2 regions of the Brevibacillus schisleri genome follow, and region 1 is predicted to be linked to the other one. Evidence: a T-box and tRNA genes for the amino acid it is inferred to sense, from the RefSeq annotation. Region 1 holds a T-box; the other holds one or more tRNA genes.
The links. A T-box is a leader RNA that pairs with one kind of tRNA and senses whether it is charged. The one in region 1 lies ahead of serS (serine--tRNA ligase), so its partner is inferred to be a tRNA-Ser.

Region 1 (16,324 bases):
CCAAACTACTCGATTTCCTAAGCGAAAAATGATACGGAAGACCTACGTCCCCTTTCTTTTATAAAGAGAGGGGATTTTTACTAGCTACTAACATATGGAATAAGGGGGAATCTCGCTTCAAGCCACCCTGCAACCTATGGTACACTTACAATTGTGTGCTTGTTTCATGAAAAAATAAAATCGACAGAAATAGGAGAGTGAGAGATTACATGAAGCGAAAGACATGGACAAAGCGATTGACGGGTCTGTTCCTTTCTGTCGCTGTTTTTGCTACAGCAATGGGAGGAATGGTTTCAAAGGTGGAAGCCGCCCCTGTAGCATCTCAAGCGAATCTACAATTGGAAGCGAAGTCAGCCATTCTTGTTGAGGCATCGACGGGAAAGGTTCTCTATAGTAAAGATCCTGACGTAGCACTTCCGCCTGCGAGTATGAGTAAAATGATGACCGAATATCTGGTTCATGATGCCATCAAGCAAAAGAAGATGAAATGGGATGATGTCGTCCCTGTAAGTGATTATGCGTTTTATATCGCTAAAATTTCTGATTCGTCTGGTGTGTATTTGAATTTAGGCGAATCCTTTACGGTTAAACAATTGTACGAAGCGATGGCAATTGTATCGGCCAATGACGCTACTGTACTTTTGGCTGAGCATATCGCAGGCAGTGAGGCAGCCTTTGTTGAACTGATGAACAAAAAGGCAGCAGAGCTTGGTATGAAAAATACTTCGTTCGTTACTTCTACTGGTTTGCCAGCCGATGAGTTAGGTCCATACTCAGTCCAGACCGATCAAAAAGAAAACCTGATGTCTGCTCGAGATTCAGCGATCCTTGCCCGTGCGCTGATTCACGATTTCCCGAATGCGTTGGAGACCTCCAAAAAACCAATCTTCACCTTCCGTACAGGTACACCAAATGAGTGGACTAAGAAAAACTATAACTGGATGCTGCCTAGTCTGATCAGTTACTACCCAGGTGTAGACGGATTAAAAACGGGGCACACAGATGCAGCAGGTTATTGTTTTACAGGTACGGCTGTTCGCGACAACATGCGTTTGATTAGCGTCGTGATGAAAGCAAGCACCGAATCAAAGCGTTTTGCTGAGACGAGAAAACTGTTTGACTACGGTTTTGGCAATTTCAAACTCACAAAACAAATGGACAAGAATGTACCAGTCAAAGGCTTTGAAACAGCTCCTGTGAAAAACGGTGTAGAGGTAACTGTACCAGTCGTTACAGGCAGCGAAGTAAATATGATCACCAAAACCGGTACGGAAGCAAAATACACGCCAACGGTTACCTTCCAGGAGCTAACCGCACCGATTCAGCAAGGACAAGTTGTCGGTAAGATCGTTTTGAAAGAAGAAGGTATGAAAGAATCGGATTACTTGCAGCCTGAAGACGCAGAAAAAGCAGGCGTGGATATCGTAGCAGGACAGGCTGTAGAGGAAGCCAGCTGGATTCGTCTGTTCTTCCGCAGCATCATAGAGTTTTTCAGCAATTTGTTTAGCAGTGGAACAGGAAATTAAATAACTATTGTTTTCCCCTACATCTATCGTTTACAATGACGGTAACAGGAACCATAACACCGCATAACAGTTTCGGTTCTGACTCATGATGTAGGGGGTATTTGTAATGGTACAAGTAGGAACGTCCCGCGTTAAAAGAGGTATGGCTGAAATGCAAAAAGGCGGCGTCATTATGGACGTCGTGAATGCTGAACAAGCGAAAATTGCAGAAGCAGCGGGTGCTGTTGCTGTAATGGCTTTGGAGCGTGTACCGTCTGACATTCGTGCAGCTGGTGGAGTTGCGCGTATGGCTGACCTTAGCATTGTAGAGGAAGTACTGAATGCTGTTTCCATCCCTGTTATGGCAAAAGCTCGTATCGGTCATTTTGTTGAAGCGCGTGTTCTCGAATCTCTGGGTGTAGATTATCTCGATGAGAGTGAAGTGCTCACTCCGGCAGATGACTTGTATCATATCAATAAAAAAGAGTTCACTGTACCGTTTGTATGTGGCGCCCGTGATCTGGGTGAAGCCCTCCGCCGTATTGGGGAAGGTGCTTCCATGATCCGTACAAAAGGTGAGCCAGGTACCGGAAACATTGTAGAGGCTGTTCGTCACATGCGCACGATGATGTCCCAAATCCGTAAAGTGCAAGCCATGTCCTACGATGAACTGATGGCGGAAGCCAAAAACCTGGGTGCCCCATACGAACTGCTTGAAGAGGTACACAAAACAGGTAAGCTGCCAGTCGTAAACTTCGCAGCAGGTGGAGTAGCAACACCAGCAGATGCTGCCCTGATGATGCAACTCGGTTCCGATGGCGTGTTTGTTGGCTCTGGTATCTTTAAATCAGAGAATCCAGAGAAGTTTGCTCGCGCGATTGTGGAAGCGACTACCCACTACACGGATTACGAACTGATTGCTCGCGTATCCAAAGGCTTGGGGACGGCAATGCCAGGAATCGAAATCTCCAAAATTCGTGAAGCTGATCGCATGCAAGAGCGCGGCTGGTAAGGTGAATAGCATGAAAATCGGCGTACTCGCTCTACAAGGAGCTGTAGCAGAACATCTTCGAATGCTAGAAGAGGTTGGTGCCACAGCTGTCCCGGTCAAACGAGTAGAAGAACTGGATGACCTTGATGGACTGGTTATTCCTGGCGGAGAAAGCACCACGATTAGCAAGCTGATGCACAAGTACGGATTCATGGAGGCGGTTCAAGAGTTCGGTAAAGTGAACAAGCCGATCTTCGGAACTTGCGCAGGAGCGATTCTTCTGGCGAAACGGATTCAAGGACAAGACGATCACCATTTAGGCTTGATGGATATCAAAGTGGAGCGGAATGCTTTTGGTCGCCAAAAGGAGAGCTTTGAAGTCTTGATGCCTGTTGCCGATGTGGGTGCAGATTACCCGGCAGTGTTCATCCGGGCACCGTATATCATGGAAGTGGGAGAGAACGGTCAAGTCTTGGCTAAGCACGAAGACAAGATTGTTGTCGCCCGAAGCGGTCACTATTTGGCAGCAGCCTTTCACCCGGAATTGACCGAAGATACAAGACTGCACAAATACTTTCTCGACATGGTTAAGGAATATAGAAGCTAGCTGTCATACTGGAAGATCGGGTCCTTAAAAAGGCACCGATCTTCTTTTTTCTGTAAAGATCGAGGTGGGGTGCTCTTTACATACGTATAGAACCTGTAGTACAGTTAACAATAATAGTATTCATGAATGAGAATGCGATGATGAGAACAAGTACTTCACAAGAGCCAGGCCTAGAGAGTCGGTGGTAGGTGCGAACCGATCCGGTTATGTGAGGGAATCCATCTCGGAGTGGCAAAGGAACAACAACTTTGCCCGGAACCGTCCCGTTATGACGGAAGAGTGGACATATGAACGAAGGAATGTGCATGTGTCAACGAGGGTGGCAACGCGGGTATACAACACTCGTCCCTTACCAGGGGACGGGTGTTTTTTGTTTTTTTTCAAAACGATTCGGAGGGATTTACACATGTTGGACGTAAAAGTATTGCGTCAGGATCTAGAAGAAGTAAAACGCCGTTTGGCTCACCGCAATGAGGATATTTCTGCGTTGGATCAATTCGTAGAAGTAGATGAAAAGCGTCGCGAAGTCATCCAAGAAGCAGAAGCGCTGAAAAATAAGCGTAACACGGTATCCGAGCAAGTAGCGGTTATGAAACGCAATAAGGAAAATGCAGACCATCTGATCGCGGAAATGAAAGAAGTAAATGAGCGCATCAAGGCTTTGGATGAAGAGCTGCGCCAACTGGATGAACAGCTCGAGTTCATTTTGCTGAGCCTGCCGAACCTTCCGCATGAAAGCACGCCGATCGGTACGACAGAAGACGATAACGTGATTGCCTGGACATGGGGAGAGCCACGTGCGTTTGAGTTCGAGATTAAGCCTCACTGGGAGCTGGCTAGCCAAGCAGGCATCCTCGATTTTGAAACCGCGGCAAAAGTAACAGGAAGCCGTTTTGTTTTCTATAAAGGCTTGGGCGCACGTCTGGAGCGCGCACTGATGAACTTCATGATGGATTTGCACTCGAACGAGCATGGCTATGAAGAAGTGATTCCACCGTTTATCGTCAACCGTACGAGCATGACGGGAACGGGTCAATTGCCTAAGTTTGAAGAGGATGCATTCAAAATCGAGGGACCAGATTACTTCCTGATTCCAACAGCAGAGGTGCCAGTCACCAATATGCATCGTGATGAAATCATGGATGGAGCGGATCTCCCTCGCTACTACACTGCTTTCAGCGCGTGTTTCCGCTCGGAAGCGGGCTCTGCTGGCCGTGATACGCGTGGGTTGATTCGTCAGCATCAATTCAACAAAGTTGAGCTGGTGAAATTCGTGAAACCAGAAGAGTCTTATGACGAACTCGACAAGCTGGTGAAAAACGCTGAAAAGGTGCTTCAACTGCTTGGATTGCCATACCGTGTTCTGAGCATGTGCACAGGTGATCTTGGTTTTACGGCTGCGAAGAAATTCGACCTGGAAGTTTGGATTCCAAGCGGCGGCACATACCGTGAAATCTCGTCTTGCTCGAACTTTGAAGATTTCCAAGCGCGTCGTGCCAATATCCGTTTCCGTCGCGATACGAAATCGAAGCTAGAATTTGTGCATACCTTGAATGGTTCTGGTTTGGCGATTGGACGTACAGTAGCAGCGATCTTGGAGAACTACCAAGAGGCAGACGGAGCAATCGTGATTCCAGAAGTTCTTCGTCCATACATGGGCGGAGTAGATAAGATCGCACCGAAGTAATAAGCGAGAGATTTGGAAAACAGCTCTTGATCCATAACGGGTCAAGGGCTGTTTTATATTGTGTACTAATACAGGTGGAATTTTTAAAAAAACGCGTTGCACTGTACTAATTTCTGTTATATAATAAAAACAAATCTTAAGAATATTGTTTTAATACAGAAATGGAGGAATGGAGAATGGACTGCTATCGGTGTGAAGGAAACGGAGAACAAAATTGCCCAAGATGTGGAGGCGTTGGTCGTGATGCCAACGGAGCGGCTTGCCACAAGTGCATGGGAGACGGGCATGTATGCTGCAGTCATTGTAGTGGCAGCGGGTATCAGGAGTAAGGACATTTTTTTTGTCACTACTGTTATATAATAAAAATAGTTTTATTGATCTGTACCATAATAACTTTGAGTTAAGGGAGGAGGAGCTGTTTTGACTACCGTACCAACGAATCCATATCCGCTGGAGGTGCAGATTTCCGGTGAGATGCACCCTGGTTATCAAGAAATCCTGACACCAGAAGCGATTCAATTCGTGATGAAGCTGGAGCAAAGGTTTGGCGACAGACGACAACAATTGTTGGCGAAACGCGTGGAGCGTCAATTGCAAATCGATGCAGGTCAACTGCCGGATTTTCTACAGGAGACAGCGGACATTCGTAAAGGAGATTGGACTGTTGCTCCATTGCCCAAAGATTTGCAGGACAGACGGGTGGAGATTACAGGACCTTCGGGTGACCGAAAAATGGTCATCAATGCACTGAACTCGGGTGCTCGGCTTTTCATGGCTGACTTTGAGGACGCGAACTCACCGACCTGGGAGAACACCATCCAAGGCCAAATCAACATGAAGGATGCGGTACGCCGCAATATCTCTTACATCAGTCCGGAGGGCAAATCATACACCCTCAATGAAAAAACAGCGGTTTTGATCGTGCGTCCTCGTGGCTGGCATCTTGAAGAAAAGCACATCCTACTCGATCAAAAACCGATCTCCGGCAGCCTGCTTGATTTCGGACTTTACTTTTACCACAACGTAGATGCTCTTATCGCGAATCAGACAGCACCGTATTTCTACTTACCGAAACTGGAAAGCCACTTGGAGGCTCGCCTCTGGAACGACGTCTTCCTTTTCGCACAGGATGAATTAAATATTCCACGCGGTACTATTCGCGCGACAGTATTGATCGAAACGATTCTTGCGGCTTTTGAGATGGATGAGATTCTGTATGAGCTGCGCGAGCATAGTGCAGGACTGAATTGCGGACGTTGGGATTACATTTTCAGCTATATCAAAAAGCTGCGGAATCAGCCTGATGTGATTACACCGGATCGTGCGCAAGTAACCATGACCGTTCCGTTCATGAAAGCATACACCACGCTGGCCGTGAAGACTTGCCATAAACGGATGGCACCATGCATCGGCGGAATGGCTGCACAAATTCCGGTGAAAAATGACCCGGTACAAAACGCAGAAGCCATTGCCAAAGTGCGCGCTGACAAAGAGCGGGAAGCGTACGATGGACATGATGGGACTTGGGTTGCTCACCCCGGGCTAGTGCCGGTAGCCATGGAAGTGTTCGATCGCCTGATGAGAGAGCCGAACCAAATTTGGTACAAACGTGAAGACGTAGACGTATCTGCTAGTCACCTGCTGGCAGTCCCAGAGGGCACGATTACAGAAGCGGGTGTCCGTACGAACATAAGTGTAGGCTTGCAGTACATCGAGGCTTGGTTGCGAGGCTCTGGGGCTGTGCCGATCAACAATCTGATGGAGGATGCGGCTACAGCAGAAATTTCGAGGGCACAAGTCTGGCAATGGATGCGTCATCGTCACGGAGTCTTGCAGGATGGTAGAAAGGTGACGGAAGGCTTGGTGAAGCAGTGGCTGAGTGAGGAGCTGCAAGCGATCAAGCAAGCAATTGGCCAGGAGAGATACGACAAAAGCAAGTATCCGACTGCTGGAGATCTGTTCTTGCAATTGGTAACGACAGAAGATTTTGAAGACTTCCTAACAGTACCGGGTTATCGCTATTTGTAAAAATAATAAGAGTGGGGGAAATGAAAATGAAAAAAGTAAACAAACAGGAAGCGATTCAACAGGTGGAGCAAAGCTGGCAGGGTGAGCGTTTTAAAGGAATTACACGCCCGTATACGGCAGAAGATGTCATTCGTCTGCGCGGTTCCGTACAAATCGAACATACACTGGCTCGTCTGGGAGCAGAGCGTCTATGGGATCTTTTGCATACCGAGCACCATATTAAAGCGTTGGGGGCTTTGACCGGGAATCAAGCGATTCAGCAGGTAAAGGCAGGATTAAAAGCGATTTATTTGAGTGGCTGGCAGGTAGCGGCCGATGCCAATCTGTCTGGGCAGATGTATCCTGATCAAAGCCTCTACCCGGCAAACAGTGTTCCCCAAGTCGTAAAAAGAATTAATCAGGCATTGCAACGGGCGGATCAGATCGATCAATCAGAGGGAGGTACCGACACGCATTGGTTTGCTCCAATCGTAGCAGACGCAGAAGCGGGTTTTGGTGGCCCACTCAATGTCTTCGAATTGATGAAAGGTATGATTGAAGCGGGCGCAGCAGGCGTGCATTTTGAAGACCAACTCGCTTCTGAGAAAAAATGCGGGCATATGGGCGGAAAGGTACTCATTCCGACGCAGGCGGCTGTACGTAATCTGATTTCCGCTCGATTTGCGGCAGATGTGATGGGAGTCCCGACAATTATCGTGGCACGTACCGATGCCAATGGCGCTTTCCTGATCACCAGCGACATCGACGAGCAGGATAAACCATTCCTGACGGGTGAACGAACAGCAGAAGGATTCTTCCGTCTACGCGGCGGATTGGATGCAGCGATTGCCCGTGGTCTTGCGTACGCTCCTTATGCAGATTTGATCTGGTGCGAGACTTCTGAGCCGAATTTGGAGGAAGCACGCCGTTTTGCCGAAGCGATCCATGCCAAATACCCGGGCAAACTGTTAGCGTACAATTGCTCTCCTTCTTTCAACTGGAAAAAGAAGCTGGATGAACAGACTATCGCTCGCTTCCAGGAAGAGATCGGCGAGATGGGCTACAAGTTCCAATTTGTCACGCTCGCTGGCTTCCACTCCCTGAATTACAGCATGTTTGAATTGGCACGCGGCTATCGTGACCGCGGAATGGCTGCCTACTCTGAATTGCAGCAGGCTGAGTTTGATAGCGAAGTCCATGGCTATACGGCCACTCGTCATCAGCGTGAAGTGGGTACCGGGTATTTCGATGAGGTTGCGCAGGTCATCTCTGGCGGCAATTCCTCTACGACTGCCCTCAGCGGGTCAACGGAAGAGGAGCAATTTGCTCACAATTAAAGAGGAAAAACGAAGGCCTAGGTGGTTCTCTGGTATTCAGAGGGCCACTTTTTGCGTTCACTTCTATTTTTCATAGAGTCTTAATAGCTTTTTAACAACGCATTTATATCAGTTTCATTTTGATTGTTTACGATTGGGTTAGAAAAAGCCAAAAGACCAAACACAAATAAAAACGAAAAGGGGCCTTAAAGATGAGAGGGAACCAGTTAAGCTGGAAACGAACCATTGTTGTCATGACATCCGTTTTTCTGCTTGCGGGATGTGCCACCGAGACGAAATCAGGCACTTCTCTGGATACGTCGCAATTGACCCTGGATCAAATTGTAGAAAAAGCGAAGCAGGAGGGAGAAGTCAACTCCGTGGGTATGCCAGACACGTGGGCAAACTGGGTAGAGACCTGGGGCAATCTCGGAAAGGAATACGGCCTGAAGCATACGGACACCGACATGTCGAGCGCAGAAGAATTGGCTAAGTTTGAAGCAGAAAAAGAAGACGCTACTGCAGATATCGGTGACGTAGGTATCGCTTTTGGACCGTTAGCCAAGCAAAAAGGGCTGACGCTGCCTTACAAAACCTCTTACTGGAACGACATTCCCGACTGGGCAAAAGATGATGAAGGACATTGGTTGCTAGGCTATACCGGAACGCTGGCTTTTATCACTGACAAGACAAAGGTGCAAAATCCTCCCAAGTCCTGGGCAGATTTGAAAAACGGAAGCTATAAGGTCGCGATCGGCGATGTCATGAAAGCGAACCAGGCGCAGTTTGCCGTTTTGGCCGCCGCCTATGCTAATGGGGGAGATGAGAAAAATATTCAGCCCGGCATTGACTTTTTCGCTGAATTGGCCAAAAACAAGCGGCTCAGTACGAGCGATCCGAGCCTTGCCAATCTAGAAAAGGGTGAGGTCGAAGTCGCAATCTTGTGGGACTTCAACGCGCTCGGGTATCGGGACAAAATCGATAAAAACCGCTTTGATGTCCTCATCCCGGAGGAAGCATCAGTCAGCAGCGGGTACGCTACAGTAATCAACAAGTACGCCAAGCACCCACACGCTGCCATGCTGGCTCGTGAATACATTCTCTCCGACGCTGGACAGTCCAATTTGGCTCGCGGCTATGCACGACCGATTCGCGCTAACGCCAAGCTGGATGAATCCGCTAAAGCCAAACTGCTCCCCGATGATATGTATAAAAACGCACGTCCGGTGGGCGATTTGACTGCTTGGGAAGAGACGGCTAAAAAGTTGCCGCAGTTATGGCAAGAGAAGGTGTTAATCCATGTGCGCTAGCAAGCTCGCCATGATTGTGCTCGACGGATTGAGATTTGACACAGCCGTCTCGCACATGGGGTATCTGCATCACCTGGTCGAATACGGCATTGCGGCCCGGTTTCAGGTGAGATCAGAATTACCCAGTCTGTCTCGTCCTTTGTACGAGGTTCTTTTAACAGGAACTCCTGTGTGGAAGAACGGCATTTCTAGCAATCAGACGGTTCGACTTTCGCATCAGGAGAGTCTCTTTCACCTGACGCAAAAAAACGGGATGTCCAACGCTGCTGCCGCTTATGGCTGGGTAAGCGAGCTATATAACAAGGCTCCATTCAACCCGTTTCACGACCGAATCCAATTGAACTCCGACAAGCCGATACAAAACGGGATGTTCTACTGGGAAGATCACTACCCGGATACACACTTGTTTGCTGATGCCAACTTTTTGTTGAATGGATACAATCCGGATTTTCTTTACGTCCACTCCATGAATATCGACGATGATGGCCATAAGCATACGGCCGATTCCACGCAATATCGAAATCGCGTTCTTGCGGCAGATTCGATACTGGCAAACGTGCTTCCTGCGTGGATCGATGCGGGTTATCAAATCATCGTGACAGCCGATCACGGGATGACAGCCGATGGAAATCATGGTGGCACCTCTAGCGCTGACCGGGACGTTCCCTTGTTTGTCATCAGCAACCTGATATCTCCGGGTATTCGCGAGGAGGCAATTCCGCAATTGCAGGTGGCTCCGCTTGCCTGCCATTTGCTCGGCATCCCCCCCTCGAAAGAGATGCAGCCATTGAACGTATGAGGGCTGAGCAAGACGTCTCCCTAAGGGGGCGTCTTTTCTTCTAAGAAAGGAGCTTTTGCGATGAAACGATTTGTCAGTATGTTTTGGGTCACGACGATTCCGTTCTTTGCAATGATCGCTCTGTTTCTTCTCGTCCCGTTGCTTTCCATGATTGGAGGGAGCTTTCAGGCCGAGGGGGGCGGCGGTTTTACCATAAGTAACTATCGTGAGATTTTTTCAAATCCGTATTACTTGCAGGCTTTTGAGAACAGTGTGCTCATCTCGTTCCTGTCTGCTCTCATTGGAATCGTTGTTGCTGTTTTTGCCACCTATGCGATTACCCGTTTCCCACAGGCTCTGCAACAGCGAGTGCTTGTCATTACCAATCTAACCTCCAATTTTGCGGGGATTCCGCTCGCTTTTGCCTTCATTGTCCTGTTGGGAAACAGTGGATTGTTTGTTTTGCTCGCCAAGCAACTGGGGATTGATTTTGGTCAGTCCTTTACTCTGTATTCGTGGAGCGGCTTGACGCTTGTGTATATTTATTTTCAACTACCTCTGGCGGTAATGCTTCTGTATCCCCTGTACAACGCCATTCAGAAGCAATGGATGGAAGCGGCCGAGCTGCTTGGGGCAAGTCCATGGGAGTTTTGGCTGAGAATCGGGTTTCCGGTACTCCTTCCGGGTATCGTCGGCACATTCAGCATTCTGTTTGCCAATGCAATGGGTGCTTATGCTTCTGCCTACGCGCTCACCGGGAGCAACTACAATCTAGTGCCCATTCGGATTGGTGCGCTAGTATCTGGCGACATTTTTGCAAGACCCGAGCTAGGTAGCGCACTCGCAGTACTGCTTGGCCTGACGCTTGCCGCCGCTCTGCTCGTGAACGAGTGGCTGACGCGGAAGATTCGGAGGGATTTATCTTGAAGCGGATCAGTTTGCCATCCTTGTCGTTTGCGTTGGTCATGCTGTATTTGTTTTTGCCAGTAGCTGCAACCATCCTTTACTCACTGGCAACCGAGTGGAATAGCACGGTCTTGCCGGAAGGACTCACAGGAAAATGGTTTGCGGAGCTGTATGCCGATCCCCGATTCTTGCAGGCATTCGGGCGTTCTTTTCTACTCAGCTTTCTGACGACAGTCGTTGCCGTCGTCATTATTGTTCCTGCTGTATTCTCCATCATCGTCTACGCTCCCCGGATGGAGAGGCTGGTTCAGATTTTGGTGATGCTGACCTACGCCGTTCCGGGTGTCATTATGGCGGTCGGATTGATCCGTACTTATTCAGGAAACGGAATTCCCATGGTGATCATCACAGCAGGGGCGTATTTGGTCGGTTTGCTTCCGTATCTTTATCAGGGAACGCGCAATAGCCTGCTTGCCATGCAGGCACGTTCGTTGATGGAGGCAGCCGAGCTATTGGGTGCGAGCCACTGGCAGGCGTTTGTACGGCTTATCGTTCCGAATATCATGTCTGGAATTTTCGTGTCCTCACTCTTGTCGTTCTCCATTTTGTTTGGTGAATTCGTTCTGATTAACATCCTGGTGGGGGGAAGGTTTGAAACCCTGCAGATGTATCTGTACGCCAAGTTATCATCAAGTGGACATGTCGCCAGCGCGATTACGGTCACTTATTTTGTCCTGATGGCTATCATCACTGGGCTGGTTGTAAAATTCACGCGCCGAAGCTTCGCACGCAAGGAGGTCCCCTGATGAGTTACGTCCAAATCAAAAACTTGTCCAAAACCTTTCACGGTCAACACGTGCTGCAGCAACTTGATCTTGCGATTGAAAAAGGCGAGCTGGTTACCTTGCTTGGCCCTAGCGGGTGTGGCAAAAGTACGCTGTTACGCATCCTCAGTGGTTTGACGGCTCCTGATACGGGCATGATCTACATTGACGGCAAAGATGTGACGGACGTGTCGCCAAAAAACAGGCAGATCGGCATGGTGTTCCAATCGTATGCGCTCTTTCCCAATCTTACGGTCAGTCAAAACATTGCCTTTGGCCTGGAAATGAACAAAATCTCGAAAACGGAGATTCGTCTGCGTGTCCAGGAAATGATTGAGCTGGTGGGATTGGTGGGAAAGGAGCAGGCTTACCCACGTGAATTGTCTGGTGGTCAGCAGCAGCGTGTGGCACTTGCTCGTTCTCTGGTCACCCGGCCAAAAGTGCTTTTGCTCGATGAGCCGCTAAGTGCGCTTGACGCCCAGATTCGTAAAAATTTGCAAAAGCAGCTACGCACCATCCAACGTGAGTTAAATATGACGACTGTGCTGGTTACTCACGATCAAGAAGAAGCCATGGCTGTCAGCGACCGCATCTATATCATGAATGGCGGACGAATCGTTCAGAATGGCAGTCCTAAAGAGATTTATACGCAACCTCGTTCTGAATTTGTCGCTCGCTTCATTGGCAATTACAACGTACTGACTGCCGAACAGCTTACCCGAATAACACCTAATTTGCCTCAGCCGGGAGTTGAACGTTTTGCAATTCGTCCCGAGACGTTTCGTGAGCAGCCTTTGAATGGGGAGGACATCTGTTTGACCGGGAATATCGCTCAGGTAACCATGCTCGGCAACATTACCCGTTACGAGCTGAACATTGGTGATGTTCCTGTACTGGTGGACACTCTTCATCTGTCCTTCGAGCAGGAGCAGATAGGCACAACAAAAACATTGTATGTAAGTCCCAAGGATGTGATTCCGCTTTATGACACTATTGCCTGAAGAACGACAGCAAGTGATTCTCGACGAATTGAATCGTCACGGTAAAATTCAGGTGATGAGTCTGGCAAAAACCCTGGCAGTAACACCGGAGACCATACGGCGTGATCTGGACCAGTTGGAGCAGCAGCGTTTGTTAAAACGAGTGTACGGAGGAGCGATCCCTTATCATTTGGCGAAACGCGAGCCGCATTTTGAAAAGAAACAGGCGATCCAACAGACGGCAAAAACGAAAATCGGGCAAATCGCGGCAGAACTTTTGTCTGACGGGGATACCATCGCGCTCGATGTCGGGACGACAACACTGGAATTGGCACGTGCTATCAAGGGCCTCAATCAATTAACGATTGTCACGAATTCACTCCCCGCCGCTTCTTTACTAAACGAGCTGTTGGAAGCCAATCAATTCAACGGTCAGGTCATTATGCTGGGGGGGCTGACCCATCCGGCCCAAAAATCGGTTGCCGGGGCGTTTACCTGCGAGCTGCTCTCTCGTTTTCATTTTGATAAGGCATTCATTTCTTGTGGAGGGATCACGGCTGATGGCTTCACCGATTATGATATGGAAGAAACGCTGTGCTCGACCATGATGGTACAGCGATCGGAGCAAGTCTATGTATTGGGAGACACATCGAAGATCGGCCAAACGCAATTTTTCCATATTTGCGGCTGGCAGGATGTCAGCGCGGTTGTTTGTGACCAGCCGATGCCAGATGAATGGCTATCGTCTGGCATGCAAACGACCTGGATAAGCGAACATCCGGGAAGGAGAGATTTCACATGTTGATCGACTATCATCTTCATCTAGAAGAAGGGCCTTTTTCATTGCGTTGGCTCGACCGTACCAATATGGCCCTCGACCATTTTTATCCGTTAACTGAACCTCGACATACCCGTGACTGGCTGCTGGACAGTCTTGCGCGATTAAATAACCGCATGTCTTTGGGGGCATACGACCCATCCTGGATCGATCTGTATTTACGTGAAGCGTTAAACAAAGGATTGAAGGAAGTGGGGATCGTCGATCATTTATACCGCTTTCGTGAAGCCCGTCCTTACTTTGAACGGTTTATGGAGCTGGGGGACACCGAGTTGGGTCGTTTGCAGCGAACGTGGCTTGATCAAGTATGCACCGAGAGCCTCAGTGACTTTTGTGTCGCCATTGAGGAAGCAAAGCAGCGTTGGTCGGCAAGCGGTGTGGAGTTGCGGTTGGGGCTGGAAGCGGATTACTTTATCGGCGGGGAAGCAGAATTGGAAAGCTTGCTCGCAGGTGCTTCGTGGGATTATGTGATCGGTTCTGTTCATTTTTTGCAAGGATGGGGCTTTGACAATCCCGATACTCGCCATCTGTTTGAGCAGCATGACCTGAAACAGCTATACGCGGACTTTTTCCACACAGTTGAGTCCATGATCAGGAGCAATTTGTTTGATTTTGTTGCCCATCTGGACAATCTGAAAGTGTTCTCCTATCGTCCAGAGGAATCGGAGCTTGTTCCCTATTACCACCGAATCGCAACTGCTTTGAAGGAAACGGATACAGCGACCGAAATCAATGCGGGCTTGTACTACCGCTATCCCGTTCAGGAAATGTGCCCCAGTCCCGCTTTCCTCGATGTTTTGGTGGCGCATGGTGTTCCACTGACACTCTCGTCTGACGCGCACTTTCCCGATGATATTGGCAGATACGTGGCGGTGAATCTGGAAATCCTCCATTCAATGGGGGTAACGGAAATTGCCACTTTTTCCGGTCGTCAACGGATCATGAAGCCGATCCGCTATGCTTGACTGTGAAAAGCAGCGTGTTTTGAACAAAATAGGATTGAGATGCAAAAAACCTTGGAATGCCAAGGTTTTTTTGTTGTCTTTAGATCCGACTTGTATTTGCCGAAAAATGGATAAACACATATAATAAGAATGTAGGTGCGGCGTCAGAAAAAGTCTCTTTGCCGCAAATCATATTTGTCCCCGTAGCTCAGCAGGATAGAGCAACGGTTTCCTAAACTGTAGGTCGGAGGTTCGAATCCTCTCGGGGACGCCATTTAAGTCGGAAAACCTTGGTATACCAAGGTCAGGCTGTCGAGAAAGTCGACAGCCATTTTTATTTCACTTAATTTTAAAGCGACACCGCGTTAATTTGTTATAATTCTTATAATTACATTTTATAGTAGGTGATTATTGTGCTTACCTCCAATGATAAAAATCCACAAATGCATTACGAATTTGTGTGTCTTGATGAATTGGTCCCAGAGGACCATTTATTAAGGGTCATCCAGAAACATATAGATTTCTCCTTCATCCGAGAAAAAGTACGTCAATATTATTGCGAGGATAACGGTAGACCGTCGATTGATCCTATTGTTTTATTTAAAATGATTTTCATTGGATACCTTTACGGTATCCGCTCAGAGAGGCAACTCGAAAAAGAAATCCAGACTAATATCGCCTATCGTTGGTTTCTTGGCCTTTCTTTAACAGATCGAGTTCCAGATCACACAACAATCAGTTGGAATCGTCGAACCCGTTTTAAAAATACAAATGTTTTTCAGGAGATTTTTGATGAAATTGTTCGCTTGGCGATTCAGCATCGAATGGTCGCTGGACGTGTATTGATAAGTGATTCTACGCATCTTAAAGCAAATGCGAATAAACGAAAATTTAAGAAGCATGTCATCGAGAAAACGAGTCGTGCCTATCTCAAAGATTTAGAGGTAGCAATTAATGAAGACCGTGAGGTACATGGAAAAAAGGATTGAAGCCTAGAGAGGGTGTGAAGGAAGAAAAGGAAATCAAGATGAGTACCACTGATCCGGAAAGTGGCTACATGGTTCGAGACAGCAAGCCCGAAGGCTTTTTCTATCTCGATCACCGGACTGTCGATCATAAGTACAATATTATTACCGATGTCCATGTCACTGCTGGCAATGTCCATGATTCCGTTCCTTACATAGATAGGCTGAATCTCCAAATCGAGAAGTTTGGGTTTCAGGATACAATTGAAGCTATTGCATTAGATGCTGGTTATTTAACTACTCCAATCTGCAAGGCACTTCACGATATAAATGTATTTGCTGTCATCGGTCATCGTGCCTTTACACCTGTTAAAGGTCTTTTTGCTAAATGGCGCTTTAAATATGATCTGGAGTGCGATGTGTACACATGTCCTCAAAAACATACGCTTACTTATTCGACTACCGATCGAAACGGATACAGGATGTATAAGTCCAATAAAGAAATATGTAAAACTTGTCCAAGGCTTTCTGAGTGTACCCGATCTAAAAATCACCAAAAGGTGATAAGCAGGCACGTTTGGGAAGAGAGTAAGGAATGGGTTCGACAGAACCGTTTAAGTAAATCGGGGAAATATTTATATAGATTAAGATACCAAACCATAGAGC
Region 2 (16,324 bases), 2.3 Mb from region 1:
CCATCGGTGCAGATCTAACCGTTATTCCGATGCAAGGGTATACACGTAGCTTGATTTATCAACAGACAGGATTGGCCTGGATTCCGAGTTCTCCGCATCTCCCTAACTTGACCTCGGTTTTCGGGTATATGGCAACTGGTTTGGGTGAGGGTACCCCCCTTCGACAAGGCGACCATTTCACTTGGATTGGGGCAGAGGGTCTAGATTCGCACAAGTACGCCGATCTGTTAAATGGAAGTCTTCTGCCTGGCGTCATCTTTATTCCTGAGACTAAAGGAACTGCCGGGGGCGTCCGCCTTCAGATCAACGATCCACATCAGTTTAACCCTGTAAAAACAGGTATTTACGCGCTGGCTTATGCCAAGCAATTACAACCATTCCCTATACCAAAAAGTACGAGTATGCAAATCTCCATGTTCGACAAGGTGATGGGTACCAACAAAATCGGTCTGCTTCTCGAACAAGGCAAATCCCCTCAGGAGATTGTTTCTTCCTATGAAGCGGATCTTAAGAAATTTGTTGAGCTGCGGCAAAAATATCTGATCTATGGCGATGAACCGTTTATCCCGATGCTGCCGCTTCAACAGAAGCAACCAAAGCAGCCTGAACAACCAAAGAAACCGGAGCAACCGAAACCAGAACAACCAAAACCATCTAAGCCAGCAAAACCAGAGACACCGACTCCACCGCAGCCTGACAAACAAAAAGGAACGACCAATCAAACGAAGAAGCCTGAACCATCTACAAAACCGATCCCTCAGACACCGAAGTCTTCTGAGAAGATCGCTTATTTAACCTTTGACGATGGACCTTCACCTGTCACTCCACGCATTTTGGATACGCTGAAAGCGCATCAAGTCAAAGCCACTTTCTTTATTGTGGGCCGTGAGGTAGCTGGTCATGAGGCCATTCTCAAACGGATCGTAGCTGAAGGACATGCGGTGGGAGGACATTCGTATTCCCATAATTATCAGCTTCTTTACAAAAATATGGATGGCTTTTTTGCAGACGTGGAAAAAGGTAGTCAAATGATTGAAAAGGCAATTGGCGTAAAACCAACCGTGTTCCGCTATCCAGGTGGTAGTACGAATACCGTTAGTTTGAAATATCAAGATCCCACACGTTATAACAAGCAGCAGACCGTCATGCATGCGATCAAAGAAGAAGCAAAACAACGTGGCTATACGTTTATCGACTGGAATGTAACAAACGGCGATGCAAGGAGCAACAAGTACACAGCCGCGCAGGCACTGGCAAATGTAGTGCAGCAAGTAAAGTCACAAAAAGAAATCGTTGTCTTGATGCATGATTCCAGCACCAAGTCGCCAACGGCTGAAGCTCTCCCCCAAATCATTTCGTACTTGAAAGAAAAAGGTTATCGTTTTGAAGTCATTCAAGCCGATCGCCCAACTGTTTCCAACGTCAAATAATCACAGCAGCAAAAGCCCGCTCCATAACAGAGCGGGTTTTTCTGTAGGTAAGACCTTGTGAATGGCTAAGTCGTCAGTGTTTCGTATCGGAGGCGCAACTCTCTTTTCAAGATTTTGCCGCTGGGGTTTCGAGGAAGATTGTCAGCAATCACTACATATTTGGGTGCTTTGAAGGAGGAAAGGCGGTCTTTGCAAAAAGCAAGCATCTCGTCAGCAGTCAGTAACTCACCCGCTTTTGGGACAACAACAGCCGTCACTGCTTCGATCCAGAACGGATGGGGAACTCCGATCACAGCGACCTCTGACACTTTCGGATGTTGATAAATAAGCTCCTCAACCTCCCTGCTTGCTACGTTCTCTCCCCCCGATTTAATCATATCTTTTTTCCGGTCAACGACCGTGATATAGCCTTCGTCATCCATGATGCCTAAATCCCCGCTGTGAAACCACCCTCCTTGGAAGGCAGCCTGTGTCTTTTCCTCATCTCGGAAATACCCTAGCATCGCATGGCTGGTCCTGTGAACAATTTCACCAACACTACCACGAGGGACTTCTTTCCCGTCATCATCGACGATTTTCGTTTCCACATTTAATGCTGGCTTGCCTGCAGAGCCTGCTTTTCTCATCTGATCCTTCGGTTGTAAAACAGTTGCTAATGGCGCCACTTCCGTCTGTCCGTAAAAATTGTAAAACTGAGCGTTTGGGAGACGTTTATCGAGCTCTTTTAATACTTCTACTGGCATAATTGCTGCACCGTAGTAGCACTTTTGCAAAGAACTCAAATTACGCGCGGCAAAATCGGGAGACCGCAGTAAAGCAATCCACACGGTTGGCGGACAAAACAACTGAGTGGCCTTATACGCCTCTACTGTCTGTAGCATCAACGTAGGGGTTGCCTGTTCCAAAATAATCCCACTTCCACCTAGATACACGTACGGTCCCAAAAAGCAGTGAAGCTGTGCACTATGGAACAAGGGAAGTGCGTGAACAGCCACATCATCCTGCGTCATCCCGCCTTCGATAATCGTGCTGACATATTCGGAGATAATGCTTTTATGAGTGAGCATAACGCCCTTTGGCTTTGATTCCGTTCCGCTGGTATACAAAATCTGCACAACATCTTCGTCCACTATGTCTACTTCAGGCTCGTGATCGTCTGCCGGTTCAATCATCGTGCGAAAAGGCAACCATTCCCCTGCTTGTTCTGCTGGTTTGGACATGAGCGAAAGCAGCTTGGGGGAAATTCCAGCTAATAGGAGTCCGTCTTGGGCGAGCTGCATGAATTCGGGAGCTGCGAAGCACGCACTCACTTCCGCATGACCGAAAATATAGGCGACATCTTCTTTATTCAACATGAAGTTGATCGGCACCATGATGGCCCCTGCTTTTGCTATCCCAAAGTTCAGAATCGCAAAATCCATCGAGTTGCGTGACAATACTGCTACCCGCTCCCCTTTTTGCAAGCCTTTTGAAAGAAGCGAATGAGCCGTCTTGTTTGCAAGCTGATCAAGCTGCGTGTAGGTCAATACTTCTTCCTCAAAGTATAGGGCAGGCTTATCAGGATTTCGTCCACGACTTCTTCGCAAAATATCGCCAAGTGCATTTCTACGAACCTTTTGCGCTTCAAGCATGCAAATTCCCCCATCACTTATAGTCTCCTCTCCATTATATAATAGTTTTCTTTATTTTCTGATATTTTTACAAAAAAGAACCGACAACCACCTCTCAAAGCTCTCGACCATAAAAAAGACCCCAGCTTCTCAACTGGAGTCGGTTCATTTGTATTTATGGCGGAGGGAGCAGGATTCGAACCCGCGTGAGCTTGCACTCTAACGGTTTTCAAGACCGCCCCGTTATGACCACTTCGGTATCCCTCCGTATTTCAACAATATAAACTATATCACAGCTCTACTATGATTTGCAAGAGCTCTTTCCTCATTTCTTTTATCGCTTGATGGCAACGAGTTTCAATTCCGTCATTTCTTCTATCGCGTATTTGACCCCTTCCCGACCAAGTCCGCTCTCCTTTACGCCACCGTAGGGCATATGGTCGACGCGAAATGTCGGAATATCATTTACCATCACCCCGCCAACGCGCAGCTCTTCTGCCGCTTCCAAAGCCAACGACAGATTGTTGGTATAGACACCGGCCTGTAATCCAAAGCGGGAATCGTTGACCAACGTAATGCCATGCCGGACCGACTCCACTGGATTTATGAGAACGACCGGGCCGAGTACTTCCTGACTAGATACTTTTGCATCTTCCGGAACACCCGTCAACACCGTAGGCTGGAGCATCCGATCCACGATCTGTCCCCCACACTCCAAACGCGCCCCTTGTAGGAGAGCTTCATGAATCCACTCCATCGCACGTTCTGTTTCCCGGGGATTGATCATAGCGGAATAGTCAGCGTCCTCAGAAAGCGAATCACCACCGCGTAGTGCTCGTGTTTGTTCAACAAAACGTTGGACGAAATCTTGATAGATTTCTTTGACCACATAAATTCTTTGCACGGAGATACATACCTGCCCAGAGTAGGCGAAGGCGCCAAAAACGCATCGAGGAATCACTTCATTCAGCTGCACATCGCGATCAACGATCACTGCCGAATTCGATCCCAGCTCGAGCGTGACTCTTTTCATACCCGCTCGATTGCGTATATCCAGCCCAACACTTGGACTCCCTGTAAAGGTCACCGCCCTGACTCTCGGATCAGACACGATTTGATCGCCAACGCTCGACCCACTACCCGTGATCACATATAGTGCGCCAGCAGGCACACCTGCTCGCTCTGCGAGCTCTGCCAGAAACAATGCGCTAAGCGGTGTCTGCGATGCTGGCTTGAGAACAACGGTATTACCAGCAGCGAGAGCAGGGCCTACCTTATGGGCGACGAGATTCATCGGAAAAGGAAAGGGTGTAATGGCCCCGATGACGCCTAATGGTTCACGCACGGTATAAGCCAAGCGTCCCTCTCCCCCGATCGCTGCATCGAGTGGCACGGTTTCGCCGTGGAGGCGTTTGGCTTCCTCTGCCGCAAACTTATACGTCTGAATGGTTCGAATCACTTCACCACGGGCTGTTTTGATTGGCTTCCCCGCTTCTATTGCGATGATCCGCGCCGCTTCCTCCAAGCGTTCATTCATCAAAATCGAGATTCTTTCAAGCAGGAAGGCACGATGATAGGCAGAAAGGCGCCGCATGACGGCAGTCGCTTCGTGGGCCGCGGCAATTGCTTTTTCAACCAATGATGAGTCTGCTTGCGAAATTTGTGCAATCTCTTGACCCGTACATGGAGAGAGTAGGGGTGCATGAACAGTAGCTGGCACCCATTCTCCCCCGATAAAGCACGTTTTTTTCATCGGCATATCCCCACTCTCATTGATTGGCGTTCACCTTGCAATCATTCTCCCTCATACACGTGCCTTCCTGTCTTGAATTTGAAATATTTGGATATCTCTACTCTTTCACACTTTCAGCTACACCGCACCATTCTAGTAACGTCAGCGCAAAGATCTCCGCACAACGGAACACCTCATCCAATACGATGTATTCATTCGGATAGTGTGCAACCTGTGTGACGCCAGGTCCAACAACAATCGCTGGCGTATTGGCCAAAGCGGTCAACAACCCACCGTCTGTTCCCCAAGGCGATGCTTCCACAATGGCACGATCTCCTGTCACAGCTTCAAACTGCGCTTGCAAAATATCCATCAACGGATGATCGAGCTCCACTGCTCCGGGAACCCAACGAGCTCCGAACCACTCCAGCTCAACAGGCTGCTCTGCAAACCACGGATCGACCTCTGCCAGCTTTTTGAGTGCTGCCGCCATTTCCGCTTTGGCATCATCCATCTGTTCTCCTGGGGCAACCCCCATCCTTCCTTCCAGCTTGACGAGATCAGCTACAGACGAAGGCCACTTGCCTCCCTCAATCACCCCCAGATTAATCGGGATAGGAATGGGCAGCTTGGCATAGAGCGGATCGTCGAGTCGATCGTTACGCTCTTTTTCCAGTTGACCAATTGCTTGAACGACGAGCATGCTCTTTTCGATGGCACTGACTCCCTCGTAGCGGGTCCCTCCGTGAGCAGAACGGCCTTTGACGGTCAATCTGAACCACATGGAGCCTTGCTGCTTCGGGAAAATTTTCATATTGGTCGGCTCTGGAATCAGGGCAGCATCCGCCTTGTAACCGCGAATGATCGTCGCCAATGTGCCTGCACCACCGCTTTCTTCTTCTACCACGCTTTGAAAAATGACGTCGCCTTTCAGTTGCACACCCAACTTCTGTAGAACCTGGATCGCCAACAGGGAAGATAAGTTTCCACCCTTCATGTCGGTTGCTCCGCGCCCGTAAAGCTTGCCATCCTCAACCTTCCCGCTAAACGGATCATCGCTCCACTGTGCCAAATCACCCGCGGGTACTACATCCACGTGTCCGTTTAGAATGATGGACCGGCCCTCTCCTTGTCCCTTCCACACACCGACGACATTCGGGCTGCTTTCAAACGTCGTACGCGGGGAGACAAAATACGGATGTGACACCAGCTCATCGCCTTCCATGACCCATAAGTCAACGGCCAGCCCCATCTGCTCCAAAAGCTCTGCAATGCTTTGTTGAATGGATTGCTCTTCTCCTTGTACACTCGGGCTTTTTACCCATTGCTGTAGCAGTTGAACAGCGGCCTCGCGTTCTTTTTCCAACTGCTCCCGTATAAGCACCTGCCAGTTTGCCATGTTTTTCCCCCGTTCCATGGATTTGTCTTTGCTTAGCGGAAAACGCCAACCTCTCCGTCCATCTTGAGTTCGGCTTCCGTTGCTCCAATCACGTCTGCGACACTGTATGGATACATGACTTCTCGCAGGTACAAACCATCTGGCATGACCTCCATTACAGCCATGTCCGTGATGATCAAATCCGCAGCCTTTGTCGCGGTTAACGGCAGTGAGCATTCCCGAACGATTTTCGAACGTCCGTTTTTATCCAGATGCGTGGTCACAACCATGACCTTCTTGGCCTTTTGTGCCAGCTCCATCGCTCCACCCATGCCAGGGACACGTTTGCCTGGAACGATCCAGTTGGCAATGTCACCATTTTGGCTTACTTCCAGGACTCCTAAAATCGTCATATCCAATAGTCCACGTCGGATGATGGCAAAAGCAGTCGCACTGTCAAAAAAGGATGCCCCTGTGGCAAGCGTGACAGGAAAACCGCCCGCATTGCATAGCATGGCGTTCTCCTCGCCTTTCGCAGGGCTTGGTCCTGTACCGAGGATGCCGTTCTCCGCGTGAAACATGACTCGTTTCTCAACTGGGATAAAATCCGCTACTAACGTTGGAATGCCGATTCCCAAGTTAATAATCATGCCGTCTTCCACTTCCAATGCTGCGCGGCGGGCAATACGTTCACGATAGCTCTCGGTTTCTTTTACTTCTCCCATGCCCATTGCCAATTCACCCCTTCACTTTGGACGATTACGTTCACGAAAACGCCCGGGGTGACGATTTCTTCCGGGTCGATCATGCCTACCTCTACTATCTCATCCGCTTCCACGATGGTAATGTCGCCCGCCATCGCCACTAACGGATTGAAATTGCGTGCACTCGTATCAAACACCAAATTGCCAAAGCGATCCGCTTTTTTCGCATGTACGATAGCCACTTCGGCAGTGAGCGGTGTCTCCAACAAGTATTCCTTTCCATCCAGAACGACCTTCTGCTTCCCTTTTTCCGCGATCGTCCCGATACCGACATCCGAGAGAATGCCTCCCAGACCGACTCCACCTGCCCGTACACGCTCTGCAAGTATCCCCTGCGGGCAGAACTCTACCTCCAGCTCTCCAGCCGTCATTTGGGCCCCTGCGTTCGGATTTGAGCCAATGTGGGAAGCTATCACTTTTTTGACGCGCTTTTCGGTCACCAGCTTGCCTATTCCGATATGTGGAAAAGCAGTATCGTTACTGATCAGCGTCAGATTACGCACGCCCTTATCCAAAATTCCCTGAATCAATGTAGGCGGATTGCCTACCCCACCGAATCCCCCTGCCAACAGCGTCATCCCATCGCGAAAATGGGTGAGCGCTTCGGACAGGGAGACGACCTTTTCAAATCGGTTTGTCATCCTCGTTCCTCCTTCTCTATCCGATCAGTGCTTTGTCTTGGAGCTCTTGCTGAACAGCTGTCACCGCTTCTTTCAGCAGAGATATCAGTTCATCGATTTGCTCCGTAGTAATGGTCAGTGGAGGTGAGATGATGACAGCGTCTCCTGCCACTCCTTCGATCCCCCCCATTGCCGGATAAATAAGCAGGCCTTTTTCAAATGCTTTTTGAATGACCTTCCCGCCTACTCCTTGAGAAAGCGCAAACGGTTCTTTTGTCTGGTTGTTTTTCACAAATTCCAGCGCGCACAGCATACCAAGACCACGTGCATCTCCGATCAACGGGAGCTCGTCGGCCAGTTCTTTTAGGCGGGCAAGCAAATAGGCACCTTGTTCTGCCGCTTTTTCGACGAGCTGATGCTTCTCTACATAGTCGAGGACAGCCAGAGAAACAGCAGCAGATTGTGGGTTAGCACTATACGTATGTCCTGCCATAATCGAGCCGCTGCCTTTTGTAATCGTCTCAATGATTTCGTCCGAGACAATCGTAGCAGCCATAGGCGTGTAACCGGCACTCATGCCTTTGCCCAATGTCATCAAGTCAGGTACGACGCCCCAATGGTCGACCCCAAACGCTTTCCCCGTGCGCCCTACTCCTGTCATTACTTCGTCTGCGATAAACAAAACCTCATACTTATCACAAATCTCGCGAATACGTTGGAAGTAACCGTCTGGCGGCACGACCGCTCCCCCAGAAGCCCCGATGACAGGCTCTGCGATGAATGCCGCTACCTGCTCAGGTCCTACGCGCAAAATTGCGGTCTCCAGCTCGTTTGCACACGCAAGCGCATACGATTCGAGGGACATGTCTTCCGGTTTGCGATACGGATATGGTCCTGTGATCGCCGGATAGTCAGCCAATAACGGGGTGAAACGCTTTCGGCGCAAGACGTGTCCAGACATCGAAAGTGCGCCCATTGTAATCCCGTGATAGCTCATCCAGCGGGAGATAATCCGATTTTTCGTTGGTCTTCCTTTTTCCTGCCAGTATTGAATCGCAATTTTTTGTGCTGTCTCCGTAGCTTCCGAACCGCTGCTGACAAAAAACGTCCAGTTTAGAGAGCCTGGTGCCCACTCTGCCAGCTTTGTAGCCAGCTTCTCCACAGCATCGCTGCTGAAATGCGAGCGGTACACAAAGGAAACTTCCTTGGCTTGCGCATACATCGCCTCAGCCACTTCTTCTACACCGTGACCAATGCTTGCCGTCACCGCTCCACTGGAACCATCGATGTAACGATTCCCCTCTTTATCGTAAAGATAGATGCCTTTTCCGTGAGAAATAATCGGATACTCTTTGCCCAATTCAGGCTTGATTACATAGCTTTTCGTCATTTTCGTCGCCACCTCGCTTATTCTTTACCTCTATCCTAGCTGACCAGCACGTAAGAGCCATCCTACGTGCTGGCAAAAAAACATGGAAAAGAGACAAAATCTTTTGTACATTTTGTATAAGAGAACCTTTACCGAGAGCTTTTGGAGGAGATGCCTGATGACCATCACGATAAGAGAAGCACTACAACTGCCGGATATGGTTCACACCAGGCTGATCGCAGGAGCAGGCGGACTCGACAATCCAATTCGTTGGGTAACAATTGTCGAGGTGCTGGAGGATACGAGTCGCCTGCAAGAAGGCGAATTTTTGATTACTACCGGCTTTGGGCTGGCTGAGCATACAGAAAAGCTCGCTTCTTTTATTCCTTCGTTGGCGAAGCAAAAGCTGAGTGGCGTTGCGATTCATACGGGCTTTTATTTACGGGAAATTCCCGAGACGTTTTTGACCTTGGCGGATCACTATCAACTTCCCTTGATTGAAATTCCTACGGAGATCAACTTTTCAACCATAACCAAAGCCATTTTGCAGCCGATCATGAATCGGCAATTTGAAACGCTGGCCTATTCCTCGGCGATTCATAATCGAATGATTGATGCTGCCCTGTCCAAGGGAGGCCTTCCCGCCATCGCTGGCGAGCTCGCAGCACTTACGGGAGGCGTCGTGTCGCTCGTCGATGCATTAGGCTTTGAAGTCACACAGCATGGCAGTTCGGAAGCACTTCCGCATGATCAGTCTCAGGAAATCGCGCATCGTGTACCAATTCGTGCCAATCGCGAGCATTTTGGCACGTTGACCTTAACGAAGCCCGAGCACGCCTGGAAAGAGCTCGATGACGTCGCTCTACAGCATGCCTCTACCTTATGTGCACTCGAATATGTAAAGGAAAAGGCGGTAGCCGCAACGGAATGGCGGTTAAAAGGGGATTTTGTGGAGGAGTTGCTGAATGGGCAGCAGATGACCCATACGGAGCTGGAGAGCCGTTGTCGCATGCTGGGGTACCCGCTTGCTGGTCATCATCTCTGTGTCGCTGTTCGTGTAGAGGTAGCTGATCAGACGATGCTCGGAGACATGCATCAAAGTGTCATTACATTGATGCGGAGGCTTAGCGACCGTCATCAGCGCTCTTATTTGCTGCGCGAGCGACCGCATTGCCTCTTGTTTATTTTGCCTGATGATCAGACAAGCCTACGCCTGCTAGAACAGCTCACTTCCCGCTGGAGAGGGCTGCACCCTGAACTTGCCCTACAGATCGCCTTGAGCAATCCCTGCGAGCAATTACCAAACGTCGTCAGTTCCTCCGAAGAAGCGATGTTTGCTCTACAAGCGTACCCGCTGTTAGCCCAATCCCCGCAAATTTTGCGATACCGGGATATGCAGGGCTATCAGTTTTTGTTTCCGTACCATCGTGAAAAAGAAAGCTTGCTCCGTCTGTGGAACCCATTGCTGGAACCATTAATCCGCTATGATACGAAATACAATCAACAGCTTCTCGAAACCCTTGAGGTTTATTTGGCTCAGAATGGAAACGGGCTACAGACCTCGCAAGCCTTGTATATCCATCGACATACGCTCAAGTACCGGTTGACCCAGATTGAAGAAAAAACAGGCTACCGCCTGGAGGATGCTCATCAACGCTGGCAGCTTCAATTGGCCTTGATGGCCCGTCGTCTGCAACAGCAGTTGTATCCTACAAACAGGTAGCCTGTTAATCCCTCGTCGGGCGAAGTGGCTTTACCCATATATTCATGTCTTCATAGCCTGAAAAGATCGTACAATTGTTAATCAACCGTCCTCGGTATGCATAACCCATCTTGGCAGCCGTCACATTCATTCCTGCTGATTGTGCCCGGGTCAAGGTGTACAAAAAGTAAATCCCCGTCTCCTCCATCCTCTGTTCCAGCGCGATAAACAGTGGTTGGAGGAGGCCTTTCCCTGCATGGTCAGGATGGGTCGCGCAATCCGTCATTTCCGCAGAACCAAATCGTTCGGATACCTCAGCTGACGCAGCACATGCAATCTTGCCTTCAAATTCAACGACATAGTAGATGGTACCTTCCTGCATGGTTTTGCGAATGTAGGAAGGATCGTTCATCGGTGTAGGATACGTCGCGAATACCAGACCATACAAACACGCCAATTCCTTCGTGTCTGCCTCCGTTGCTTCACGCAGGTTGTAACCCTCTGGTAATGATTTCTCTATCGTACTCCCCGCTTTTGACAGGCTCAACGTAAGGATTTCCTCGGCAAGTTTTTCTGCACCAGAGGTAGCCCGCTCTTTTGTCAGATAGCAGGTGAGCATCTGTGCGTTTTCCCCTTGAAAAAAACCATCAATGGTTCCCTCTAGCTCGTACCCCAGAGATTGCCATCGTGGAATATCTTGTTTCTTCCCGTACACAATCACTTTTGTTGCCTCTGACTCTTCAGCCAGCTCCTTCATGACCCGATCCCACTGCTCGATTTGTGATGGTTCATACACGTGCAGCTTTACGCGGCGATTTTGTCGATCAATGATCAGGTCGCCAGCATCCTGTGCGCCTACAACATTTATCACGGTCTTCATCCTCCCCTGCAATACTCCTCCTCTCATTGTAGCAAAACGAGTAAGACCGTCATCTGCCAATCTGTATAAAAAAGCGTTCCTCATGCACAAAAAAACAGAAGGTGGGCATTCTGTTGGGTCATATTTACCGGTTCTTCATACCATGAGAGTAGGTGCTTCATGTGCGGGAAGGAGGGTGTTTTTTGTGAGCTGCAATAACAATTTTGCCCTGATCCTTGTCCTCTTTGTCCTTTTGGTCATCGTACTCGTCGTAATCGGATAGACTTCTGGAGATGCCTCTCATGTCAGGTCGTATCGAGGGGCCCTTTACATATCATAGTAGAAGGTAATGACACGCTCGAGAAGGGAGGAAGCCCTCGTGCCCCCACTTATCTATGCCCATCGTGGCGCTTCCGGCCTGTTTCCGGAAAATACGATGGAATCGTTTCAAGGAGCCGTCCGACGAAAAGCCAATGGGATCGAATTAGACGTTCAGCTCAGCAGTGACAATAAGCTGGTTGTCATTCATGACCATAACCTGGAGCGCACGACCAATGGTTCCGGTTTGGTTCGCCATTACACATTGCGTGAACTGCGTCAGCTTCGAGCAGATAAAGGCTCGTCTATGCGACTACCAAAAGCACACATTCCAACCCTTCAGGAAGTATTTCAGTCGTTTGTCGACTCACCACTGCGCTTCATCATCGAGATGAAAAATTTCTTCCTCGATCAACCTCACTTAGAGGAGCTCATCATCGAACAAATCAGACGTTATCAGCTAACAGAGAGAACCATCATTTCAACATTTAACTTCGACAGCCTTTTACGAATCAAGCAATTGGATGCCAGACAAACAACAGGACTTTTATACGTGGGACCACTCGTCAAGCCTTGGGAAGTAGCCAGCAGATATCGTGCTGATCAACTGCACGTCCCCTATGATCAATTGACGGAAGACTTGGTCAAACAAGCAAAGCAGCATCATTTTGAAGTTTTGAGCTGGACGGTAAATACTGGTCGGCAAATCCAGCGAGCCATTGACTGTGGGGTAGATGGTCTGATCACCAATTACCCGAAGCGTGCGAGAAATCTGATTCGCAATCTTTAAAAAAGAAAGGGAGCCCTTAAAAAGGCTCCCTGCTTGTTGCTATGACTTTTACGTACGTGGTACGAATAACTTTCCTTGCCAGCTATTCCGCGCTTTCAGTTCTGCGTCAATGCCATTCAGAACTTCCCACTTTTTACGGCTCCACATCGGTCCAATCAAGAGATCAGGTGGTCCGTCCCCTGTGATTCGATGGACAATCATTTCTGGCGGTAAAATTTCCAATGTATCTACAACGAGCTTCGTGTACTCTTCCTGCGAAAGGAATTCCAAGAGGCCTGCTTCATATTGCTTCACCATCGGCGTTTTGCGCAGTAGATGCAACAGGTGTATTTTGATTCCCTGCACATCCAGATGTGCCACAGCATCTGCCGTCTGCATCATCTCTTCGTGGCTCTCTCCTGGCAATCCATAGATGATATGAGAGCATACACGGATGTTGTGCTTGCGCAGCCTCTCTACAGCGTCCACGTAGCATTGATAATCGTGCGCTCGATTAATTAACTGAGCTGTGTGCTCATGGACTGTTTGGAGACCGAGCTCCACCCACAAATATGTGCGCTCATTCAATTCAGCCAAATACTCCACGACGTCGTCCGGAAGGCAGTCAGGACGTGTGGCAATGGAGAGTCCGACTACGCCTTCTTGTTGGAGGATGACTTCGTACATCTCCCGCAGCTCCTCCACAGGCGCATACGTATTTGTGTACGCTTGGAAGAAGCCCAAATACTTGGCTTGTGGCCACTTCTCGTGCATGCGATTTTTCACATCATGGAACTGTTTTTCCAGATCCATTCTGCGATCACCAGCAAAATCTCCAGATCCTCTCGCGCTGCAAAACGTGCAGCCTCCTGTCGCTACTTTCCCATCCCGATTCGGGCAACTAAAACCGCCATCCAATGGAACCTTGAAAATCTTTTCGTGAAAAGTCCCTCTTAAATGATAATTCCATGTATGGTATCGTTTATCGCCCCACAACAATGGGACGTCGTTGTTGTGAATATCTGTCGCGAGCTTCATTGCTGTTTTCCTCCTATGGGCACCGCTACGTCTGGCGCTGGTGCCTTAATCCCGTTGGCGAACGCTACTTGCTTGATCACGTCATTATACCAAATTCGGCAACGGTCTCGCTACTTTAAGATAATAGGAAAACCACAGGTGAATATTCCCCCTGTGGTTTTTGCTTGTTTACGTTACTATTGCTGGATCTCCTCGATACGAATCGCACGAGTGTGAGAGGTATGACTCCACACTTGGTTTTTCTTCGTAAAGAACGCGTAAAACATAATCGGAAGCCAGGTTAGGAAAAAGAACGGTAGCAAGAGGAGCCCGAAATACCCCTTCCACGGAACTTTATCCAAATAGAGGGCCAAGATCGGCAACAGGTAGAACACGGCTGTGGATCCGTATACCAGCCATGTAGGCAAGATCGTGGATACCGTTGAAAACGTACCAATATCAAAAAATCTTGCCAGGAACAATACCGACATCATTGTCACCATCAGTACGTACATCGGTTGGAAGAGGTAGAAGGCTGCGTCAAGCATCCCCAGCTTTCTCGACTTCACACCATTAAACAAGACAGATCGAATGTAGCGTCCTGCCACATCGTAGTGCCCTTGCATCCAACGCAAACGCTGGCGCATAGACGATTTTAAGTCAATCGGTTTTTCATCCCAGACCTTGGTATCATGAGCCCAAGTCGGGTAAATACCGCGTTCAATACAACGTGTTGCAAATTCCAGGTCTTCCGTGAGACTGGTTGCTCCCCAGCCCATTTCTTTGAGCAGGTTGCTCTCAATGCACAAGCCAGTTCCGCCCAAAGTGTTCGGCAGTCCCAAATTGTGACGAGCCAGCTGCCACATACGGTTTGTAAACCAGTAGGTAACCGCATAGGACAGCGTAATCCAGGAATCAAACGGGTTCTTGGAGTCGAGGTAACCTTGAATCACACGCGCCCCTTTGCAAAGACGGTCATTCATTACTTTCAGAAAGTTTTTCTCAACCAAGTTGTCAGCATCAAACATGACGACAGCGTCGTACTGCTTAGGTCTTGCCCAGAGGTTCTCCAGCATCCATTCGATGCCGTAGCCTTTCCCACGCTTGGATGTGTCAAAACGCTCACATGCAATTGCACCATGCGCCCGACTAATTTCTGCCGTGTTATCTGTACAGTTGTCGCAAATGACGAAGATGTCGTACATTTCACGTGGATAGTCGAGCTTCTTCAGGTTTTCAATAAGCGGAGCAACTACGGCGCTCTCATTGTGAGCAGCCACGAGCACAGCAAACGTCTTTTGCGGCTCAGCTGTTACTTGCTCTTTTTTGCGGAACAGGCCTGCACAAGAAACAAGTGTTTGGTATGTGCCGATTACGCCCACCGCAGAAGTAAATCCGATGAATAATCCCTCAATGATCTCTCTAATTACACTCATGGGTTCTTCTCCTCGACCTAAACCAGATTGGGTCTGATCTGAATTTAGGTAGTGTTGTTTTTCCAACATTTCTCTATTGTTTTTCTCTCAATTGGCAGTTTACATCAAATACGATTCATAAGCAATGACCCAAAAGTGGGAAAAAATAAGGCACTGCTATCACCTTTCCCACCTTTTTCTCTTTCTATTCGACAGTGCTTCGCAGTTGGCAGAAAAAAAAGCCCTTGTCGAAAAAGGCTCCGTTTATTTAGAAAAACACAAACGCTCGTTTCCATTTCTTCCTGATTGTTTCCGGGATTGGTGCGGTCGGCGAGACTCGAACTCGCACGGGTCGCCCCGCCACCCCCTCAAGATGGTGTGTCTGCCAATTCCACCACGACCGCCTATAAACGTTGATTTAACACGTGTTTTTCTGTTGACACGAAGTACGTGTTTGAGTATACACAATCAATTTCCGCAAGTCAATATCGTTTTCGAATTGGATAGAGCCCATATTCTTCCTATCAAGCTATCATTTTCTGGCTCTGTCTTCTAGTAGATACGTTTGTCGAAAAAGAAAGTTACATGTCGCAAAAATTTTAAAAGAATATAAGTGCCTCTCTACAAAAATATCATTGTTTCGTCACATTTTCCGAGTAGTGAAGGAGCCATATTCTGTGATTTTCTTACATAATTTATGACAAATTAGACAAAATATTTCCAATCGTAGATGAAAGTTTTTTTACTATTTTTTTTGAACTAGGTCCTTTGACTGACTACTTGCTTCTGATTTCCTCTTGAAAGGCGCACTATCTTCTACGAAAAAAACCTCCTGCGGACGCCACAACGTCCTAAGGAGGCTATCTTTTGTAAACGCGTGGCGTCCCAGGAGAGATTCGAACTCCCGACCGACGGCTTAGAAGGCCGTTGCTCTATCCTGCTGAGCTACTGGGACTAAAATGGAGGGAGTACCCGGATTTGAACCGGGGATAAGGGTTTTGCAGACCCGTGCCTTACCACTTGGCTATACTCCCGTGTTATTATGGGGCGATCGATGGGACTTGAACCCACGAATGCCGGAGCCACAATCCGGTGCGTTAACCCCTTCGCCACGACCGCCATAATTTTTATGAAGTTTGGTAGCGGTGGAGGGAATCGAACCCCCGACCTTTCGGGTATGAACCGAACGCTCTAACCAGCTGAGCTACGCCGCCAAAATAAAAATGGCGGAGAGTGAGGGATTCGAACCCTCGCTACGCTTGCGCATACTAACGGTTTAGCAAACCGTCCCCTTCGGCCTCTTGGGTAACTCTCCGTGATTATATGCACCTTCAAAACTAG

Region 2: it has a tRNA-Ser gene. The T-box ahead of serS (serine--tRNA ligase) is inferred to sense a tRNA for this amino acid. The anticodon was not compared.

The regions. Positions count from the first base shown of each region.
Region 1 is NZ_JBVNDM010000001.1:28,467-44,790, forward strand. It holds gene guaB (IMP dehydrogenase) at 1-21, shown strand, start outside; gene ACUUHJ_RS00215 (D-alanyl-D-alanine carboxypeptidase family protein) at 210-1,526, shown strand; gene pdxS (pyridoxal 5'-phosphate synthase lyase subunit PdxS) at 1,633-2,517, shown strand; gene pdxT (pyridoxal 5'-phosphate synthase glutaminase subunit PdxT) at 2,528-3,103, shown strand; T-box leader at 3,232-3,456, shown strand; gene serS (serine--tRNA ligase) at 3,510-4,790, shown strand; gene ACUUHJ_RS00235 (hypothetical protein) at 4,983-5,150, shown strand; gene aceB (malate synthase A) at 5,211-6,818, shown strand; gene aceA (isocitrate lyase) at 6,845-8,134, shown strand; gene ACUUHJ_RS00250 (ABC transporter substrate-binding protein) at 8,326-9,423, shown strand; gene ACUUHJ_RS00255 (alkaline phosphatase family protein) at 9,413-10,222, shown strand; gene ACUUHJ_RS00260 (ABC transporter permease) at 10,283-11,128, shown strand; gene ACUUHJ_RS00265 (ABC transporter permease) at 11,125-11,913, shown strand; gene ACUUHJ_RS00270 (ABC transporter ATP-binding protein) at 11,913-12,932, shown strand; gene ACUUHJ_RS00275 (DeoR/GlpR family DNA-binding transcription regulator) at 12,916-13,716, shown strand; gene ACUUHJ_RS00280 (histidinol phosphate phosphatase domain-containing protein) at 13,710-14,714, shown strand; tRNA gene ACUUHJ_RS00285 (tRNA-Arg) at 14,891-14,967, shown strand; one part of gene ACUUHJ_RS00290 (IS1182 family transposase) at 15,137-15,677, shown strand; one part of gene ACUUHJ_RS00290 (IS1182 family transposase) at 15,677-16,324, shown strand, end outside.
Region 2 is NZ_JBVNDM010000001.1:2,310,392-2,326,715, reverse strand. It holds gene ACUUHJ_RS11570 (exo-beta-N-acetylmuramidase NamZ domain-containing protein) at 1-1,430, shown strand, start outside; gene ACUUHJ_RS11565 (acyl-CoA synthetase) at 1,496-3,061, opposite strand; tRNA gene ACUUHJ_RS11560 (tRNA-Ser) at 3,219-3,307, opposite strand; gene ACUUHJ_RS11555 (aldehyde dehydrogenase family protein) at 3,375-4,793, opposite strand; gene ACUUHJ_RS11550 (peptidase) at 4,891-6,171, opposite strand; gene ACUUHJ_RS11545 (3-oxoacid CoA-transferase subunit B) at 6,204-6,881, opposite strand; gene ACUUHJ_RS11540 (3-oxoacid CoA-transferase subunit A) at 6,863-7,555, opposite strand; gene ACUUHJ_RS11535 (aspartate aminotransferase family protein) at 7,572-8,924, opposite strand; gene ACUUHJ_RS11530 (PucR family transcriptional regulator) at 9,082-10,626, shown strand; gene ablB (putative beta-lysine N-acetyltransferase) at 10,631-11,485, opposite strand; gene yjcZ (sporulation protein YjcZ) at 11,433-11,747, shown strand; gene ACUUHJ_RS11515 (glycerophosphodiester phosphodiesterase) at 11,844-12,572, shown strand; gene mnmL (tRNA modification radical SAM protein MnmL/YtqA) at 12,621-13,589, opposite strand; gene ACUUHJ_RS11505 (glycosyltransferase family 2 protein) at 13,766-15,004, opposite strand; tRNA gene ACUUHJ_RS11500 (tRNA-Leu) at 15,303-15,387, opposite strand; tRNA gene ACUUHJ_RS11495 (tRNA-Arg) at 15,862-15,938, opposite strand; tRNA gene ACUUHJ_RS11490 (tRNA-Cys) at 15,944-16,017, opposite strand; tRNA gene ACUUHJ_RS11485 (tRNA-His) at 16,027-16,102, opposite strand; tRNA gene ACUUHJ_RS11480 (tRNA-Met) at 16,121-16,197, opposite strand; tRNA gene ACUUHJ_RS11475 (tRNA-Ser) at 16,208-16,298, opposite strand.